Regions from separate parts of the Paenibacillus sp. S29 genome, predicted to be linked through region 1. Evidence: predicted binding sites of a transcription regulator. Region 1 holds the regulator's gene; each other region holds the start of a gene.
The links. The regulator Rex, encoded in region 1, represses fermentation and respiration genes when NADH is low (regulators of the CRP and FNR family bind a similar motif). The targets are predictions, from matches to a motif close to TTGTGAAATATTTCACAA.

Region 1 (5,937 bases):
TTCTCCAGATTCAAATCCTCCACTCCGTACTGTCCGCCATAAAGATGAATTTGCCCTAGGAGAGAAGATGGATAGGTAAAGATGCTTCACTGGTTTTCAGCCCATTATACGGCATAGCAAGACTAAAAGACGTAAATACGAATTTCATCGCATTTACGTCTTTTTCTTAAGCTTTCAATTATTTACTAGTCATTCATTCCACATCTGCTAATCCTCAACCAGCTAGTTATTGGGCAAAGTATATTTTACACCCGTCGCTACCCCATCTGAGAAACGATAAAAGCTGTAGTAATGATGACTTCCATCATCGTAAAACAACTGCCACACATATTCGCCATTGAACACACTCGGCTGAAGCCTTACAATTTTTACACCTGGAAGCTGCTGCTGAATTATTGCCGTCATTTTTTGCTCATCGACTCCATTCTTCAGCAGTTCGGTGTGAACACCGCTATTATCTGCGGCAGGTACGTTAGGTTGTCCTTCCACTTTTTGAAAAGGAACCCACACCATTATATTTTCATTCTGTGCATTTTTCCCTTGAACCACCCAATATACCTGATCCCACACAGACTTCCATGTTTGAGTCGTGCTAACCAGACCACCTGATTGCTTGGCCTTAATGATAGCGGCATTTTTCTCAGCCACCTGGTCTTGAGTAACATAGGAATAATACCAGAAAATGCTGACCAGGATCAGTATTACGGCCAAAATGGCGACCGCTATCCACTTTTTCTTATTTTTCAAACCCGTGCTTCCTCTCTAAGGGGATGTGACACCTGAATTAGCGCGACAGCAGCCCTTCAAAGGCGGCTTGTGCCTCATGTTTGATGCGTTCCTCGTCCATAGTCAGGCATTCGCCGTTTTTCACAACCTGACGACCGTCTACCCATACGTGAACCACGTCTTTGGCGCTTGCTGAGTATACCGCATGGGAAATAAGATCTGTACGCGGCAAGAAATGTGCCTGATTCAGATCCAGCGCGATAAAGTCAGCCTTGTTGCCTGCTGCCAACGCTCCTACTTCTTTTAAACCAATTGACTTTGCACCGTATTCTGTTGCCAGACGCAGCGCTTCACTCGCAGGAACTGCCGTAGGGTCACCAGATACACCCTTGTGAATAAGTGCTGCCAGACGCATTTCCTCGAACATATCCAGGTTATTATTACTGGCAGGACCATCCGTTCCGAGAGAAACGGTAACCCCTGCACGCAGCAATTCAGGCACTCTTGCCACACCACTTGCCAGCTTCAAGTTGCTACCTGGGTTGTGCGAAACCGCTACACCACGTTCAGCCAGTAAAGCTATTTCTTCGTCATTCAAATGAACGCCATGGGCAACAAGCGAAGGACGGGAGAAAAAGCCAAACTTATCCAAGTGTGCAACTGGACGCAAACCGTAGTCACGTACGTTTTGCTCCACTTCGGCGATCGTCTCAGACATGTGCGTATGCAGCGGCAAATCCAGATCATGCGCAGCTTGTACGAATTTTTCAATAAACGCAGGTGGACAGGTGTATGGCGCATGCGGTGACATCATCGTTGTAATACGCCCGTCTGCTTTACCATGCCAGTTACGCGCAAAAGTTACGGCCTCAGCCAGCTTGATTCGCTGTTCTTCCTCCGAACATAGTCCAATTGCTCCACGCATCAGACTTGCACGAATACCTGACTCTTCAGCCACACGAGCCACCTCATCCATATGATCGTACATGTCCAGGAAGGTCGTTGTTCCACCTTTCAGCATTTCCAGCACAGACAACGACGTACCCCAGTACACGTCCGTAGATGTAAACTTGGCTTCCATAGGCCACATTTTTTCCTGAAGCCATACTTGAAGTGCCAAGTCATCTCCATGCCCACGCAGCAGAGACATCGCCGCATGACCATGAGTATTAATCAGACCAGGTAAAAATAAAAGCCCCTTACCATCGATCGCTTCCGTCTCTTCCTCACCCGAAGGCAAAGTCTCGCCAATGTAAGTAATGCGGCTATCTTCCACAATCATAAAACCATGGATTACCCCAGCTTCTGGTCCATTTACGGCAAAAGAGCCGTTTTTAATCATCCATTTATTCACTGTCATATTGTGTTTCTTCCTTTCCGTCCTCCAAATAATAAGCGAGGCTAAGCAAATCAGTTGTAAAGTCTGTGGCATGAATCCGAATGTTGGCCGGTGCCTTGAGAGTAGTCGGTGCAAAGTTCAGGATCGCTCCAATTCCGCTCTCAATAAGCCTGTCAGCCACGTGCTGTGCTTCAAAATCAGGTACGGTAATAATCCCGATTCGAATGTTTTTTTCTCTCACAGTCGCTTCCAGTTCATCCATCGGTTGCACGACCAATGTATTGATCTTGGTCCCTACCTTATCCGGAAACGCATCAAATACCGCTACAATCTTCATATTGTCTTTTAAATAAGCGTTATAATTCGAAAGGGCTTGCCCCAGATTACCTGCTCCGACCAATACTACATTAATTTGCTGATCGATTTTCAGGATATGGCGTATTTTCTCAATTAGATAAGAAACATCATAACCGATACCCTTCCGACCAAAATCTCCAAAATAGGCGAGATCTTTACGGATTTGGGCCGGGTTCAAATCTAGCCTCTGTCCCAACTCTTGAGAAGAGACCGTAGCCACCTCCCGTTTGTGAAGTGCATTCAGATAACGTAAATATACGGGTAACCTCCGTACGACAGCCTCTGAAATTTTATCTGATTTCATACTTGCTCCCCCTAATTGTAACGAACATACTTAGTGTCCGTCCGTTATGCCTCGGTCTCCGGGGCGGATTGGAGCCATTCGGCGATGCGGGGCACCATTTGCTCCGATGGCATATGCTCCATTTTTGGTCCCGGTAACGAGTACAAAAAGTGCTTTCCGTAATAGGATTCGATCACACGCGTATCGTAAACGATAACGACCCCGTGGTCGCTCGCTGTACGAACCAACCGACCAAATCCCTGTTTGAAGCGAATGACCGCTTGTGGTACAGACAGCTTCATAAATGGATTCTTCTTCTGCTGCTGGAGCAGCTCGCTTTTTGCCTCCAGCAACGGGTGATTCGGCGGTTGAAATGGCAAGCGAACAATGGCCAGACAAGTCAGAGCCTTCCCCGGAATATCGACGCCTTCCCAGAAGCTGCTGGTTCCCAGCAATACAGAAGCTTTGGCTTCCTGAAAACGGCGGGTTAACTTGCTGCGACTCCCACTGTCCACACCTTGTCCCAGCACAGTAATTTCGCTGGATGCTAAGGCCTCTTTAAGCGGCTCATACACTTGCCGGAGCATCCGATAGGAAGTAAACAGAACGAGCATTCTCCCCCGCGTCGCCTGAGCAGTCGCTCCTAGAGAGCTAACGAGCATATCTACAAAGTGTGCATCTCCTACACTGCCCTTCACGCTTGGGAAATCCCGTGGAATGACCAGCAACACCTGATCCCTGTAATTAAAGGGTGACGGGAGCTGCGAAGTCATCAGCCGCTCTTGATCTGCGGCTTCCTGCAAGCCGAGCTGATCGATCATGTACTGAAACGACTTATCTACCGATAAGGTAGCAGACGTCAGAATAATGCTTCTTTTTTTGTCAAAAAACATTTCTTTCAACTGGCGGCTCACATCGACGGGCACCGCATAAAATTGTAATGATTTACTGCGGAATTGCCCACTCGCTTCGAGCCAGTATACGGTTGTTTCATCATCGAGTCGCATAAAAAAGCGCAAATTTTCTCGAATCCCCGCCAGATCCTTGAGCAGACCCGTGATATCTGTAATAAGGCTATCCGCCGCATAATCGTCATGTTCTTCCTTGACGTCCAGCATCAGCTTGTCGCCCTTGCGCAAAATTTCACTCATCGTTACATATAGCTGATTTTCCAAAGCCCCCGCCTGATCCCACTTTGCAGGCTTGGCTGAAGGTTTGAGACGGGAAGAAAACTGTCCTGTTTCACCCGGTGTCGCATCGCTTCGTTCTGGCAACATGCCAAACAGCTTGTCGCTTAGCAGGTCCCAAGTTTCCTTAACCTCTAACACGAGCGGATACATCTGATCGATGGTTGAGGCCCAATCCGTCGACTTCTCGTGCCCCGATTTCGCCAACTGTTGACGAAGTGAAGGCAGTTGTCCATTCTTGCTGTCTTTGAACAGTCGCGTCAGTGTATGCACGAGTGTGAAATATTTCATATGCATACCTAGGTGCTTACCAGCTACTTCCTCCAGGTGATGGGCTTCATCAATCACCAGATGTTCATAGCTCGGCAACAACTGGTGACTAGCTTTGACGTCTGTAAACAACTTAGAGTGATTCGTAATAACAACATCCGCTATCCCTGCTTCATGGCGTGCACGATGATAATAGCATTTGCGGAACCATGGGCAAGAACGACCAAGACAGGACTCTGAATCACTCGCCACCGTTTCCCAGAAATCTCCACCACGGTTGCTCAGATTCAGTTCTTCATCATCACCGGTTTCTGTTAGTGTCAACCAGACGATCATCTGAGCAGCTGTAATTAAATCTTCCTTCGGTGTCGCGAAGTCTCTTCTGTTTATTTTATGTTCAAACTTACGCAGACACAAATAATGTCCCCGACCCTTGAAAATAGCAGCCCGGAACGGAAACGGAATCACCTTGGTCAGCATCGGAATGTCGCGCTCGCGTAATTGCTCCTGCAGGTTGATCGTATGTGTACTTACCATAACTCTCTGTCCTTTTTTCACACTGTGATACAGCGATGGGAGCAAATAGCCGAGGGACTTCCCTGTTCCTGTACCTGCTTCGATCAGTAGGTGCTTGTCTTCACTCAGTGCCTGATTTACACCCTCAATCATCTGTATCTGCGCCTCGCGCTCCTCATATTGGCTCAAGGATGAACGCAAATTGTCCCGCACATCATCCATGTACTCCTCAAAGGAAACACCTGACAGTGGATTCGGGTCATCTTCTCTACGCGGAGCAGCTAGCTCCGTCCAATCTTCCACTTTTAGCGCAAGCTGACGAAAAAACTGATGTCCCTCCAGATCCTGAATAGGATCAAGCTCTTTCTCTTCACGCACCCCATCAAGAAACCATCCAAGGTCACTGTCTTCCTCTGCAAACAAATCGCTAAGCCGCTGTATCGTTATCAAAGGTAATGCTTGAAGCTCACCCAGACACTTTAAAAACACCTCAGCCGTAGCCAACGCGTCGCTGTCTGCTTGGTGAGGGCGATCATGCGCCAGCCCAAACTCAGAAGACACAAAACCCAACTGATACGAAGATAGCGATGGAAACATAATTTTCAGAAAATCCATTGTATCCAAGATTCTTCCGCTAAACGGCAAATAACCGCACCGATCCAGAGCGTTTTGCAAAAAATTAAAATCAAACGCCACATTATGACCGACCAGTACAACATCGTCCAGCATAGGCACGAGCTCCATCATCATTTCTTCAAGTGCAGGAGCATCCTTGACGTCATCGTCTGTAATTCCGGTCAATCCGGTGATAAAAGGGGGAATAGATCTGCCAGGGTTTACATAAGAGCCGTAAACACGGGAAATGCTGTTATCATGATCTATAATTGCAAGTCCGACTTGAATGATGTCATCCGCGGACTGGGTGCCTGTCGTTTCAAAATCCAATACCGCAAATTTCATTCGGGCTAATCCTTTCTTATGACACTTACAAAAATAATAACTCTGTATATTAGCATAGCAGAAGATCGCCTGTTTGGAAATTAAGACAGCCAAAAAAGACGATGCACACGCCGCCTGAGAGGTGGGCATGCATCGTCTTGCTCGGTGTCTGACAACTACATCCAGGTCATCATGGAGCTGTCGTATCGAAGCTTTTCGGTACCGGACAGACAGGCTTCCATATTGTGCAGCGGCTCGGGTAACGCAGGATCGAACTGATGTGCGAGAGCAAAACATTTTTGCGCCTCCTCTACGTCAGC
Region 2 (5,937 bases), 160 kb from region 1:
AAAATCACAATGCTGGCAAATAAGCAGTTCCAAATCTGTATGATCGATTACGCCAATATCACTGTCTTCCAGAACCTCAGCAGAAAAGGAATGCTTAGTACCGAAAAATGGATCAGCTTGACCAACAAGATCGCCGCTTTGATACATATATAGAATAAGTTCCTTACCTTCATCCGTTGTTTTGGTTACTTTCACGCGTCCGCGCTTAATATAAAACAGCTTATCCGCTGTATCTCCTTCCCAGAACAGATGCGAGCTTTCAGGCATAACTCGATCTTTCATCATCACTTGCAACCGGTTGAAGCTGGCCTCCGAGAAGCAACAGGTGTTGCCGCGGGCTTCCATTACATTTGTAGGGTTTCTCATCGTCCATTTCCCCTTTGTATCCTATGTTTTTTATCTGCAACTTGATCAATTCAAATTCATTATATACCTGCGCAATGCGTTTTTGGGGCAAGAAGAGGGGGTAAAAGTGGCAGAATTCCAAACTTTGTGATTTAATTCACTTCATAAAATAAAATTTTAAATAGATTGTGAAAAAAATCACAATATATCTTGAAAAGCTGTGTTACGATCAGTGCGTGAACAAGAGATAGTACACGAGATAACAGGAGGATGAGGGAAATGGCTGTTAAAAACGAGGTTATCCAAAAAGAGCAAAGCGCAGAGCAGTATATTCAAACGCTGATTGACCGGGGGAACCGGGCACAGCAAGCTTTCATGAGTATGAATCAGGAACAGATTGACGAAATCGTACAAGCTATGGCACTCGCAGGGATGGATAAACACATGTACCTGGCGAAGATGGCTGTTGAAGAAACAGGACGCGGTGTGTACGAGGACAAAATCACCAAAAACATGTTTGCAACAGAATATGTCTATCATAGTATCAAAAATGAAAAAACCGTCGGTGTCATTGAGGACAATGATTTTGACAGTTTTCAAAAGATAGCAGAGCCAGTCGGCATTATCATGGGGATCACTCCAGTGACAAACCCGACTTCGACTACGATGTTCAAAGCGCTGATTGCCATTAAAACACGTAACCCAATCATTTTCGGTTTCCATCCATCTGCTCAATCGTGTAGTGCGGAAGCAGCCCGCGTCTTGCTCGAAGCAGCTGTTAAACATGGTGCTCCAGCTGATTGTATTCAATGGATTGAAGCACCTTCGATGGATAAGACCAATGTACTGATGAACCACCCTGATGTGGCGCTGATTCTGGCAACTGGTGGATCAGGCATGGTTAAGGCGGCATATAGCTGCGGTAAACCTGCTCTGGGTGTAGGCCCAGGTAACGTGCCTTGCTTTATTGAAAAAACAGCAGACATCAAGCAGGCTGTGAACGATCTCATCCTCTCTAAATCTTTCGACAACGGTATGATTTGTGCTTCCGAGCAAGCGGTTATTATTGAAGAGCCAATCTTCGAACAAGTGAAAAAATTGATGATCGCTAACGGCTGCTATTTTGTAAATAAAGAAGAAGCAGCTAAGCTCACTCAAGGAGCTATGAATGTCGAGAAATGTGCAGTGAACCCAGCAATCGTGGGGCAGTCTGCTGTGAAAATTGCTGAAATGAGTGGTATCACAGTACCAGCAGGAACTAAAATTTTGGTCGCTGAGATTGAAGGGGTAGGAACAAAATTCCCATTGTCTGCGGAAAAATTGAGTCCTGTATTGGCTTGCTATAAAGTAAAAAATGCAGAACAAGGTATTCAACGCGCTGCTGAAGTCGTGGAATTCGGCGGCATGGGTCACTCGTCCGCTATTCATTCGAACAATGAGGACGTTATCGCTCGCTTCGCAAACCGTCTGCAAACAGGACGTATCATTGTAAATGCACCTTCCACACATGGTGCGATTGGTGACATTTACAACACCAACCTTCCTTCGTTGACACTCGGTTGCGGTTCGTACGGTCGTAACTCGACTTCGTCGAACGTATCGGCAGTCAATCTGATTAATGTGAAAAGGGTGGCGAAACGGACGGTGAATATGCAATGGTTCAAAGTACCTTCCAAAATCTATTTTGAGAAAAACTCGACACAGTATCTTGCTAAAATGCCTGATATCACACGCGTAGCCATTATCACGGACCCTATGATGGTACAACTGGGATATGTAGATCGTGTTATTCATTATCTGCATCAACGCCAAACACCAGTAGCTATCGAAGTGTTCTCTGAAGTAGAGCCAGATCCATCGACAGTTACGGTAGAACGTGGTACTGAAATGATGAGACGTTTCCAACCGGATTGCATCATCGCACTGGGCGGCGGTTCGCCAATGGATGCGGCTAAAGGCATGTGGATGTTCTATGAATATCCAGATACTGATTTCAATAACTTAAAACAAAAATTCATGGATATCCGTAAACGGATTTACAAGTACCCACGTTTGGGTCAAAAAGCACAATTTGTAGCTATCCCTACAACCTCGGGTACAGGTTCCGAAGTTACATCGTTCGCAGTAATTACGGACAAAAACCTGGGCGACACGAAGTACCCACTGGCTGACTATGAGTTGACTCCTGATGTGGCAATTATTGACCCAGTGTTTGTATATTCGCTACCTAAAACAGCTGTAGCGGACACAGGTATGGATGTTCTGACACATGCTATCGAGGCTTACGTGTCCGTAATGGCTAATGACTACACAGATGGTCTGGCAATTAAAGCCATTCAATTGGTATTCCAATACCTAGAACAATCGGCTCTGACTGGTGATAAGCTGGCTCGTGAAAAAATGCATAATGCTTCTACACTTGCTGGTATGGCATTTGCTAATGCATTCTTGGGCATTAACCACAGTCTTGCACATAAATGGGGTGGACAATACCATACAGCGCATGGCCGCACGAATGCCATTTTATTGCCGCACGTCATTCGCTATAATGCGAAAAAACCGACAAAATTTGCTTCGTTCCCTAAATATTCGCACTTTGTTGCGGATGAGCGTTATGCAGAAATCGCGCGCATACTGGGACTGCCTGCACGCACCACCGAAGAAGGGGTTAACAGCTTGATCGAAGCGATCCGTAAAATTAACAAAACACTTGGTATCGAGGAATCGTTCCAACAAATCGGTTTCGATGCGAAGGATTTCGAATCACGTGTAGACTATCTGGCTGACCGCGCATTTGAAGATCAATGTACAACTGCGAATCCGAAGTTGCCACTGGTTACTGAGTTGGCTGATGTCTATCGCAATGCCTTCTACGGACGTTTTGACCAATAATATAATAGGTACGAAGAGGCTTGTGAAAAAGCATTTTCTCGTTCAATACCGATGCAGGCTCTCTATATAGAGGGCCTGTTGGTTTGGGAAGGGAGGTGAACGGCAAGGCTAAGGATATAGGCGTGAAGCTAGGGAAAATAAAGTGATAAAAATCACTCATATTGTGATTTTTGTCACATACTACACTCTATCATTATTCTACAATAAGGGTGTAAGAAAGGTCCCGACACTGAGCGTAAGGCATCGGTGAAAAGGCCGGGCTCAAGAAATAGCTTTATCGTGAAAAAAATCACAAGTCCGGAAGACCAAACAATTTGGAGGGATTTACATGTCGGTGATTGAGAGAGAATTACAAGAGCAACAATCTGGCTGGAGAGGTTTTAAAAAAGGCAAATGGACTAAAGAAGTCAACGTCAACGATTTTATTGAAACTAATATCTTACCTTATGTTGGCAATGAAGAATTTTTGGTTGGTCCTACCGCCAACACAACTGCATTGTGGGATATTGTATCCGATCTTACTAAAAAAGAGTTGGCAAACGGCGGCGTGCTTGATGTAGACGTGAATACGCCATCCACTATTATTTCACATAAACCGGGTTATCTAGACCGGGATAAAGAGCAAATTGTCGGTGTACAAACAGATGCTCCATTCAAACGCTCTTTGCAGCCGTTTGGTGGAATTCGGATGATGATCGACGCTTGTAAAGCCTATGGTTTTGAAGTACCAGAAAGTATTATTGATATCTTCACTCATATTCGTAAAACTCACAACCAAGGTGTATTTGACGCTTATACAGATGAAATGAGAGCAGCCCGTAAAGCTGGTATCATTACTGGTCTGCCAGATGCATACGGTCGTGGTCGTATTATCGGTGACTATCGTCGTGTAGCTTTGTATGGTGTAGCCTTCTTGATCCAAGATAAAAAGCTGCAACTGAAAAGCCTTGAAGTTGATTCCATGGAAGAAGACGTAATTCGTCTTCGTGAGGAAATTTCCGAACAAATTCGTGCTTTGAATGAACTGAAACAAATGGCTGCTGAGCACGGTTTTGATATTTCCAAACCTGCTAACAATGCGAAAGAAGCTTTCCAATGGGTATATTTTGGATATCTTGCAGCAATCAAAGAACAAAATGGTGCAGCAATGTCCTTAGGACGTGTATCTTCCTTCCTTGATATTTACTCTCAACGTGATATGGAAGAGGGTACAATGACAGAAGAACAAGCTCAAGAACTGGTCGATCATTTTGTTATGAAATTGCGTATTGTTAAGTTCTTGCGCACACCTGACTATAATGAACTGTTCAGTGGAGATCCAACTTGGGTTACTGAGTCCATTGGTGGTATGTCCGTAACTGGAGAAACTCGGGTAACTAAAAACAGCTTCCGTTTCCTGCACACCCTCTACAATCTGGGACCTGCACCGGAGCCGAACCTGACTGTACTGTGGTCGGAAAAATTGCCTGAAGGCTTCAAAAAGTATTGTGCGAAAGTTTCTATTGAAACTAGCTCCATTCAGTACGAAAATGACGATCTGATGCGTCCAATTTATGGAGACGATTATGGTATTGCTTGTTGTGTATCGGCAATGAAAATCGGTAAGCAAATGCAATTCTTTGGTGCTCGTGCCAACTTGGCTAAAGCTCTGCTGTATGCAATTAACGGTGGTAAAGATGAAAAATCTGGCGTTCAAGTAGGGCCTGAATTCCCAGCCATTACAGGTGAAGTTCTGGATTATGAAGAAGTGTTGAGCCGCTTCAAACCTATGATGGAATGGTTGGCAAAACTGTACATGAACACTTTGAATGTTATTCACTACATGCATGATAAATATAGCTACGAACGCATTGAAATGGCGTTGCATGATCGTGATATTCTCCGTACCATGGCTTGTGGTATTGCGGGTCTGTCAGTTGCTACCGACTCCTTGAGTGCCATTAAATTTGCAAAAGTTAAACCAATCCGTAACGAAAAAGGGATTGCCGTTGACTTTGAAATCGAAGGCGAATATCCTTGCTATGGTAACAACGATGACCGTGTAGATAACATCGCTGTGGAACTGGTAGAAAGCTTCATGAGCATGATTCGCAAGCATAAAGCTTATCGTAATGCGGTTCCTACTCAATCTGTACTGACTATTACTTCCAACGTGGTGTACGGTAAGAAAACAGGTACAACACCAGATGGACGTAAAGCAGGCGAACCGTTTGCACCAGGGGCAAACCCAATGCACGGCCGTGATAAAAAAGGTGCTTTGGCATCTCTGAGTTCCGTAGCCAAATTGCCTTATGAACACAGTCTGGATGGTATCTCGAACACCTTCTCCATCGTGCCTAAAGCACTGGGTAAAGAAGAAGAAACACGCAAAACAAACCTTGTTTCGATGATGGATGGCTACTTTGGAAGCCACGCACATCATCTGAATGTCAATGTGTTTGCTCGCGAACAACTGTTGGATGCAATGGAGCACCCAGAAAACTATCCACAGCTTACGATTCGTGTTTCCGGTTATGCCGTTAACTTTATCAAGCTGACTCGTGAACAACAATTGGACGTTATTAACCGTACTTTCCACGGTACAATGTAAATAAGTATTACAATGACGCACGCATAGCGGATGCGGGAAGGATGATGCAACATGTTGAAAGGTCACATACACTCATTGGAAACCTTCGGGACCGTCGATGGTCCCGGCAT
Region 3 (5,937 bases), on a different contig from region 1:
ATTACCTGATCCAAGACGAAAAAAGGGCCCAACAGGATTGTTCCTGTCAAGCCCTTTTTTATTTGTATTCCATCAGACGAACTAAACTGTTTCGAGTGATACTTTAACTTCTTCTCCCTCTTCACAAACGGCGAATGTTTTAACTTGTCCGTGATCAGGCTCTTGAACGATGCCTGTCTTCAGATCAATTTTCCAGTCATATAAAGGGTCATAGATATAATGACCAGATACTATCGCCTCTGTAAGAGGACCTCTTTTGGGATGAGGATTGATATTTTCAACGGCATAAAGCTCATTCTCCGAAGTGCGGAAAACAGCAATTTCAGCACCTTTGATATGGATGGTACGCCCTATTCTGATCGGAAAATCCTTACTGTGACCGATGACAAGCCATTCGGCATTTTTGATCATTTGCTTGATCGCTCCCTTCCTCAGGCATTTTAGATACAATTACACAATAGACGGAGTGACAACCTCAAATAGATTTTTGCGAGTATCCTCATCATTGATGATCTTTTTCCACGGGTCTTCCACCTGTTGTAGTGCAAATTCGATGCGTTCTACTAAAGCTTGTCGATGATCTGTATCCTGAACGACAGCCTTCTGAATCTCTTCCAGACCGATCCGTTCCACCCACTCCGACGTGCGCTCCAGGTATTGTCCTGTTTCCCGGTAGAGTTGCATTACGCTACCTACAATATCAATCAACTCGGCATCGGTTTTCACTTTACAGAGTGAATCAGCTAACCGTGCTTTAATACCGCCATTACCACCGATAAAGATCTCCCAGCCCCCATCATTACCTACGATTCCGATATCTTTGGTACATGATTCCGCACAGTTGCGTGGACATCCATTAACTGCTAATTTGAATTTTGCTGGGAAATCCAGTCGTTCGAATTTTCGTTCCAACACTTCTCCCATTCCCATCGAGTCCTGTGTGCCAAACCGGCAAAATTGCGATCCAACACAGGTTTTAACCGTACGAAGTGACTTCGCGTAGGCATATCCCGACGGCATATCGAGTTCTTCCCATACTTTAGGCAGATCCTCTTTATGGACACCGATCAAATCCAGCCGCTGTCCTCCTGTTACTTTAACGACCTTAACGTTGTATTTAAGAGAAACATCTGCTATCTTCTTCAAATCTTCTGGAGTCGTTACACCGCCGTACATTCTAGGAACAACTGTAAACGTTCCATCCTTTTGAATGTTTGCGTGCAATCGCTCATTTACAAAACGGGAATCTCCCTCATTTTCATAGGTATCCGGGTTAATCATTCCCAAATAGTAATTCAGCGCCGGGCGGCATTTGGAGCATCCTTCATCATTATGCCAACCCAGTACATTCATAACTTCACGCGTTGTTGTCAGCCCTTTGGTTTTGATCGCTTCCACAATCTCGTCCCGACTCAATGATGTGCAACCACATATTCCTTGCTTGGCTGACGTCTTGAAGCTGTCTCCAAGAACATACTGCAGAATTTGCTCAACGACCGGCTTGCACCCTCCACAGGAACGCGTAGCTCCGGTGCATGCCTTAATTTCATCGACTGTTGTCAGTCCATTATCATTAATTGCATCCACAATCGCCTTTTTAGTCACACCGTTACAGCCGCAGACTATTTCATCATCCGCCATCGTTTCAGCGGATAATGTTTTCGCCCCGTGATTGCCACATCCAGTACCCATGATCTGTCCATATATCTCATCTGTCATCTGCGTTTGCTGACGCACATATTTTTGAAGACTAGCAGATTCGCTCACATCACCAAACAGTACAGTTCCAACAATCTTATTTTCACGAAGCAGCACTTTTTTGTATGTGCGCTTCCACTCATCCTTTGCAACAATCACCGTATGTTCAGGCTGGGTTATGAATTCGCCAGCTGAGAAAACATCCACCCCTGAAATTTTGAGCTTGGTGGAAACCACCGATCCCATATAACCTTCAGTTTCCGCGCCTGCCAAATGTTTGGCAATGATACTTCCCTGCTCAAACAGCGGAGCTACCAGACCATAACAGATTCCGCGATGTTCAACACATTCCCCTACGGCGTATACATCCGGTACGGAGGTTCTCATCAAATCATCGACTACGATACCACGGTTCGTTTCCATACCACTTTGCACAGCCACCTGAATATTAGGCTTGATCCCGACGGCCATAACGACCAAATCCGCTTCCAGCTCGCTTCCGTCTGAAAACCGCAGTCCTTGTACCCGATCTTGACCATACACTTCCGAAGTTTGCATTTGCATAGCAAACTTGATTCCCTGGCGTTCTAGTTCTGCTTTCAGCATCGCAGAGGCTTCCCGGTCCAGCTGGCGTTCCATCAAATCCTCCATTAAATGAACGACCGTAACATCCATTCCCAGGTTGACCAAGCCTTTAGCTGCTTCCAGCCCTAACAGACCTCCACCAATTACAGCTGCCTTTTTAAAGGTCTTCGCTGCCTCAAGCATTGCCGAGCAATCGGCGATATCTCGGAAACCGATGACACCCGGTAATTCTTTACCCGGAATAGGCAGAATAAATGATTGTGAGCCAGTAGCTACCAAAGCTACATCGTAATCAATTTCCAGTCCGTCTTCGGTGTGAATCTTCTTGTTCTCACCGTCGATGCTTTTCACCATTTTTCCTGTATACAAAGTAATCCCTTGATCCGCATACCATTGCAAATCGTTCAGTATGATATCATCAATCGTTTTACTGCCTTCCAACACATAAGAGAGCATGATCCTGTTATAGTTCGGATGCGGCTCATTTCCCAGGACCGTAATTTCATACTTATCTGTTAATTTTAAAATTTGTTCGACCGTATTGATACCAGCCATCCCGTTCCCTATAACCACAAGTTTCTGTTTACTGTTTATCATATACCGGTTCCTCCATTCATTCGACGATACTCCCTATCCGACGACATCTCCTACGTTCCTATGAATATTGCTTATGCTTCTATTCTAATACAGCAGACAGAGCTATATGTGATTACAGTCACAATATAGTTCAAATTAAGAATATTTAGGGATTTCCCTATTCTATTTCAAGGGATAAAGGTAAGAAGCTGAAATCAAATTTCATAATATTAAAATACATCACTTGCCCAATTCATCGAACGAATCTTTCCATTTCATGTGTAATTACAACCTTTATAAGGAATACTTTAGGAACAACTTGTATCTTAAGGAAACATGAATTGAATCGTATGGAGGTGATCATCATGTGGTCTAAAATTATTTCTTATATTCCAAGCTGGAGTACACTCTTTCAAGCAGGCCTCGCGTTGGTTATTCCTTTAGGAATTTATTATATAAACACATCGATTTATTCGTTTGTCGGCAGTAAGGGGGCAAAATCCAAACATTCTTCTGATCGTCCGCTTTCCGATGAACATAACGAAGGCGATGCTGATCAACAGCATGAACCAAGCTCCAAAATTACAGGGAATTATGATTCCGACTTAAAGTCGATCCGAGAGGCTATAGGCGAAAATAGTGATGTGCATTTTCGTGAGTTTGTAGTAAAGAAATATCATGCTCGGTCCGTGTTAATCTTCATAGAAGGTATGCAGGATGAAAAGCTTATGAGCAAGCAGGTATTGGAGGTCTTGATGTTCGAGGGCCAGCAGGACCCACAGCGCCCACAGGAACAGCAGGAAAGTATAAGTAACTCCTTTATAAAAGAAAACTTGATGCCACTTACTCAAATTAGTGAAGTTGCTGATATGGAGGACCTGCAGGAGTCTATACTTTTAGGCCATACTGCCTTATTAATTGAAGGAATGAAGGGAGCACTGCTGGTGGGCTCGCCCAATGGCGCCATTCGCTCCGTCAATGAACCAACCTCTGAAGCATTACTTCGGGGTCCCCGCATTGGTTTTACGGAGGTATTAAGTGAAAATACTTCGATGCTTCGACGCCAAGGCTTAAACAAAAGTCTGGAAATGAAGAAATTTCAAGTGGGAAGCCGAATCAAAAAAGATCTGGTTGTCGCGTATATAAAGGATATTGTGAATCCAGATCTCCTCGAAGAAGTAACGCGCAGAATTTCAAAGATAGACATGGATTTTTTGGCTGAATCCGGTTATGTGGAACAACTTATTGAAGACAATTATTTAAGTCCGTTCCAGCAGGCTCACAATACAGAGCGCCCCGACCGTGTCATTAATGCTTTGTTGGAAGGAAGAATAGCCATTTTACTGGATGGGACTCCCTTTGCACTTATTGTTCCGGTGACCTTCAGTATGCTGCTTCAATCACCTGAAGACTATTATGAGCGCTGGATTCCAGGAACACTTTTACGGCTGTTGCGATTTAGCGGGGCTTTTATAGCGCTTATGGGGCCTGCTTTGTACATCTCTTTTATATCGTTTCATCCCGGTTTGATTCCGACCAAGCTGGTCATTAGCATCATCGAAACCCGTCAAGGCGTCCCTTTCCCATCCGTCATTGAGGTTATGATTTTAGAAATCTCTATCGAAATCCTACGGGAAGCCGGCATTCGCTTGCCCAAACCCATTGGTCCTGCGATGGGCATTGTGGGAGGCTTGGTCATCGGCGACGCTGCTGTAAATGCAGGCATCGTTAGTCCCTTCCTGGTAATTGTGGTTGCGGTTACTGCCATTTCTTCGTTTTCGATACCGACATACAGTGCGGGCATTACCTTGCGTCTTTTGCGTTTCGCCGGCATGCTCTTTGCAGCCATCCTGGGCATGTTAGGAACCATATTGTTCTTTCTGTTAATTTGTATCCATCTGACGAAATTAAAAAGCTTTGGCGTACCGTATGTAACGCCCTTATCCCCTATGCGCCTAAGCGATTGGAAGGATATGTATATTCGAGTTCCTATATCTATGATGAAAAGAAGACCTCTTATGATGAAAACTCAGCAAACCAAACGTAGGCCATGATGCCAAGACGAAGGAGGAGCTATGGTGTTTAGACGCTCTGATGATAAGATCACAACCAAGCAGGCGGCTGTGTTCCTGACCAATACCGTATTGGGCGCAGGGATTTTGACACTGCCGAGAGGTGTAACTGAAAAGGTACAGACTCCTGATGCATGGCTTTCTGTCCTTCTCGGTGGATGTATTGTCATATTGGTCGTCTGGCTTATGGTGAAATTAAGTCAACAGTTTCCTGAAAACACCGTGTATCAATATTCCAGAAGAATCGTGGGCACAATTCCGGGTGGATTTTTAAGTGTGTTATTGATTATATATTTTTTAATCATCGCCGGCTTTGAGATTCGGGTTTTAGCTGAAGTGACCATGTTTTTTCTGCTGGAAGGCACTCCGATCTGGGCGATTGTGATTCCATTCATCTGGGTAGGAAGCTATTTGGTTTTTGGCGGCATTAATCCCATCGCTCGGCTATACCAGATTGTACTTCCGATTAGTCTTTTTTTTCTGCTGCTCTGTTTTGTCTTTAGCTTAAGGATTTTTGAGATTGATCATCTTCGTCCTGTACTGAGTGAGGGGATTTTACCTGTCATCAAGGGTCTGAAATCGACTATTCTTGTATTCTCTGGATGTGAAGTCGTCATGACACTGGTCGCTTTTTTACAGTACCCTGAGAAAGCATTTAAGGCCATGGTAGTGGGGATCAGTATCCCCTTAATTTTGTACTTTTTGACCGTAGTTATGGTGATCGGCGGATTATCGATGGACTCCACTGTGACAAGTACTTGGCCTACCATCAATTTGATGCGCAGTTTTGAAATCCCCGGTTTTCTTTTTGAACGGCTTGAGTTTCCTCTGCTAGTGATCTGGATGATGCAAATGTTTTGTAATTTCTGCAGTTTCTTCTTCAATGCTTCCTTAGGGGTCTCACAGGTGTTCGGTCTTAAATATCGTTATGCGATTTTTGGCTTAATCCCAATTATTTTTATCTCTACAATGACTCCTGTTCGTATGATGGAAGTGTTTAGTCTAG

Region 2: the regulator Rex is predicted to act here: its motif matches at 3,515-3,532, upstream of pflB (formate C-acetyltransferase).
Region 3: the regulator Rex is predicted to act here: its motif matches at 2,987-3,004, upstream of nirB (nitrite reductase large subunit NirB).

Annotation. Positions count from the first base shown of each region.
Region 1 is NZ_JBMOUI010000002.1:366,909-372,845, reverse strand. It holds gene ACL9RM_RS04770 (DUF5590 domain-containing protein) at 223-747, opposite strand; gene ACL9RM_RS04765 (amidohydrolase) at 785-2,086, opposite strand; gene ACL9RM_RS04760 (redox-sensing transcriptional repressor Rex) at 2,073-2,726, opposite strand; gene dinG (ATP-dependent DNA helicase DinG) at 2,771-5,638, opposite strand; gene ACL9RM_RS04750 (tetratricopeptide repeat protein) at 5,794-5,937, opposite strand, start outside.
Region 2 is NZ_JBMOUI010000002.1:209,058-214,994, forward strand. It holds gene ACL9RM_RS03925 (Crp/Fnr family transcriptional regulator) at 1-366, opposite strand, end outside; gene adhE (bifunctional acetaldehyde-CoA/alcohol dehydrogenase) at 625-3,237, shown strand; gene pflB (formate C-acetyltransferase) at 3,566-5,827, shown strand; gene pflA (pyruvate formate-lyase-activating protein) at 5,879-5,937, shown strand, end outside.
Region 3 is NZ_JBMOUI010000004.1:281,537-287,473, reverse strand. It holds gene ACL9RM_RS09065 (exosporium glycoprotein BclB-related protein) at 1-9, shown strand, start outside; gene nirD (nitrite reductase small subunit NirD) at 82-411, opposite strand; gene nirB (nitrite reductase large subunit NirB) at 451-2,880, opposite strand; gene ACL9RM_RS09050 (spore germination protein) at 3,225-4,913, shown strand; gene ACL9RM_RS09045 (GerAB/ArcD/ProY family transporter) at 4,938-5,937, shown strand, end outside.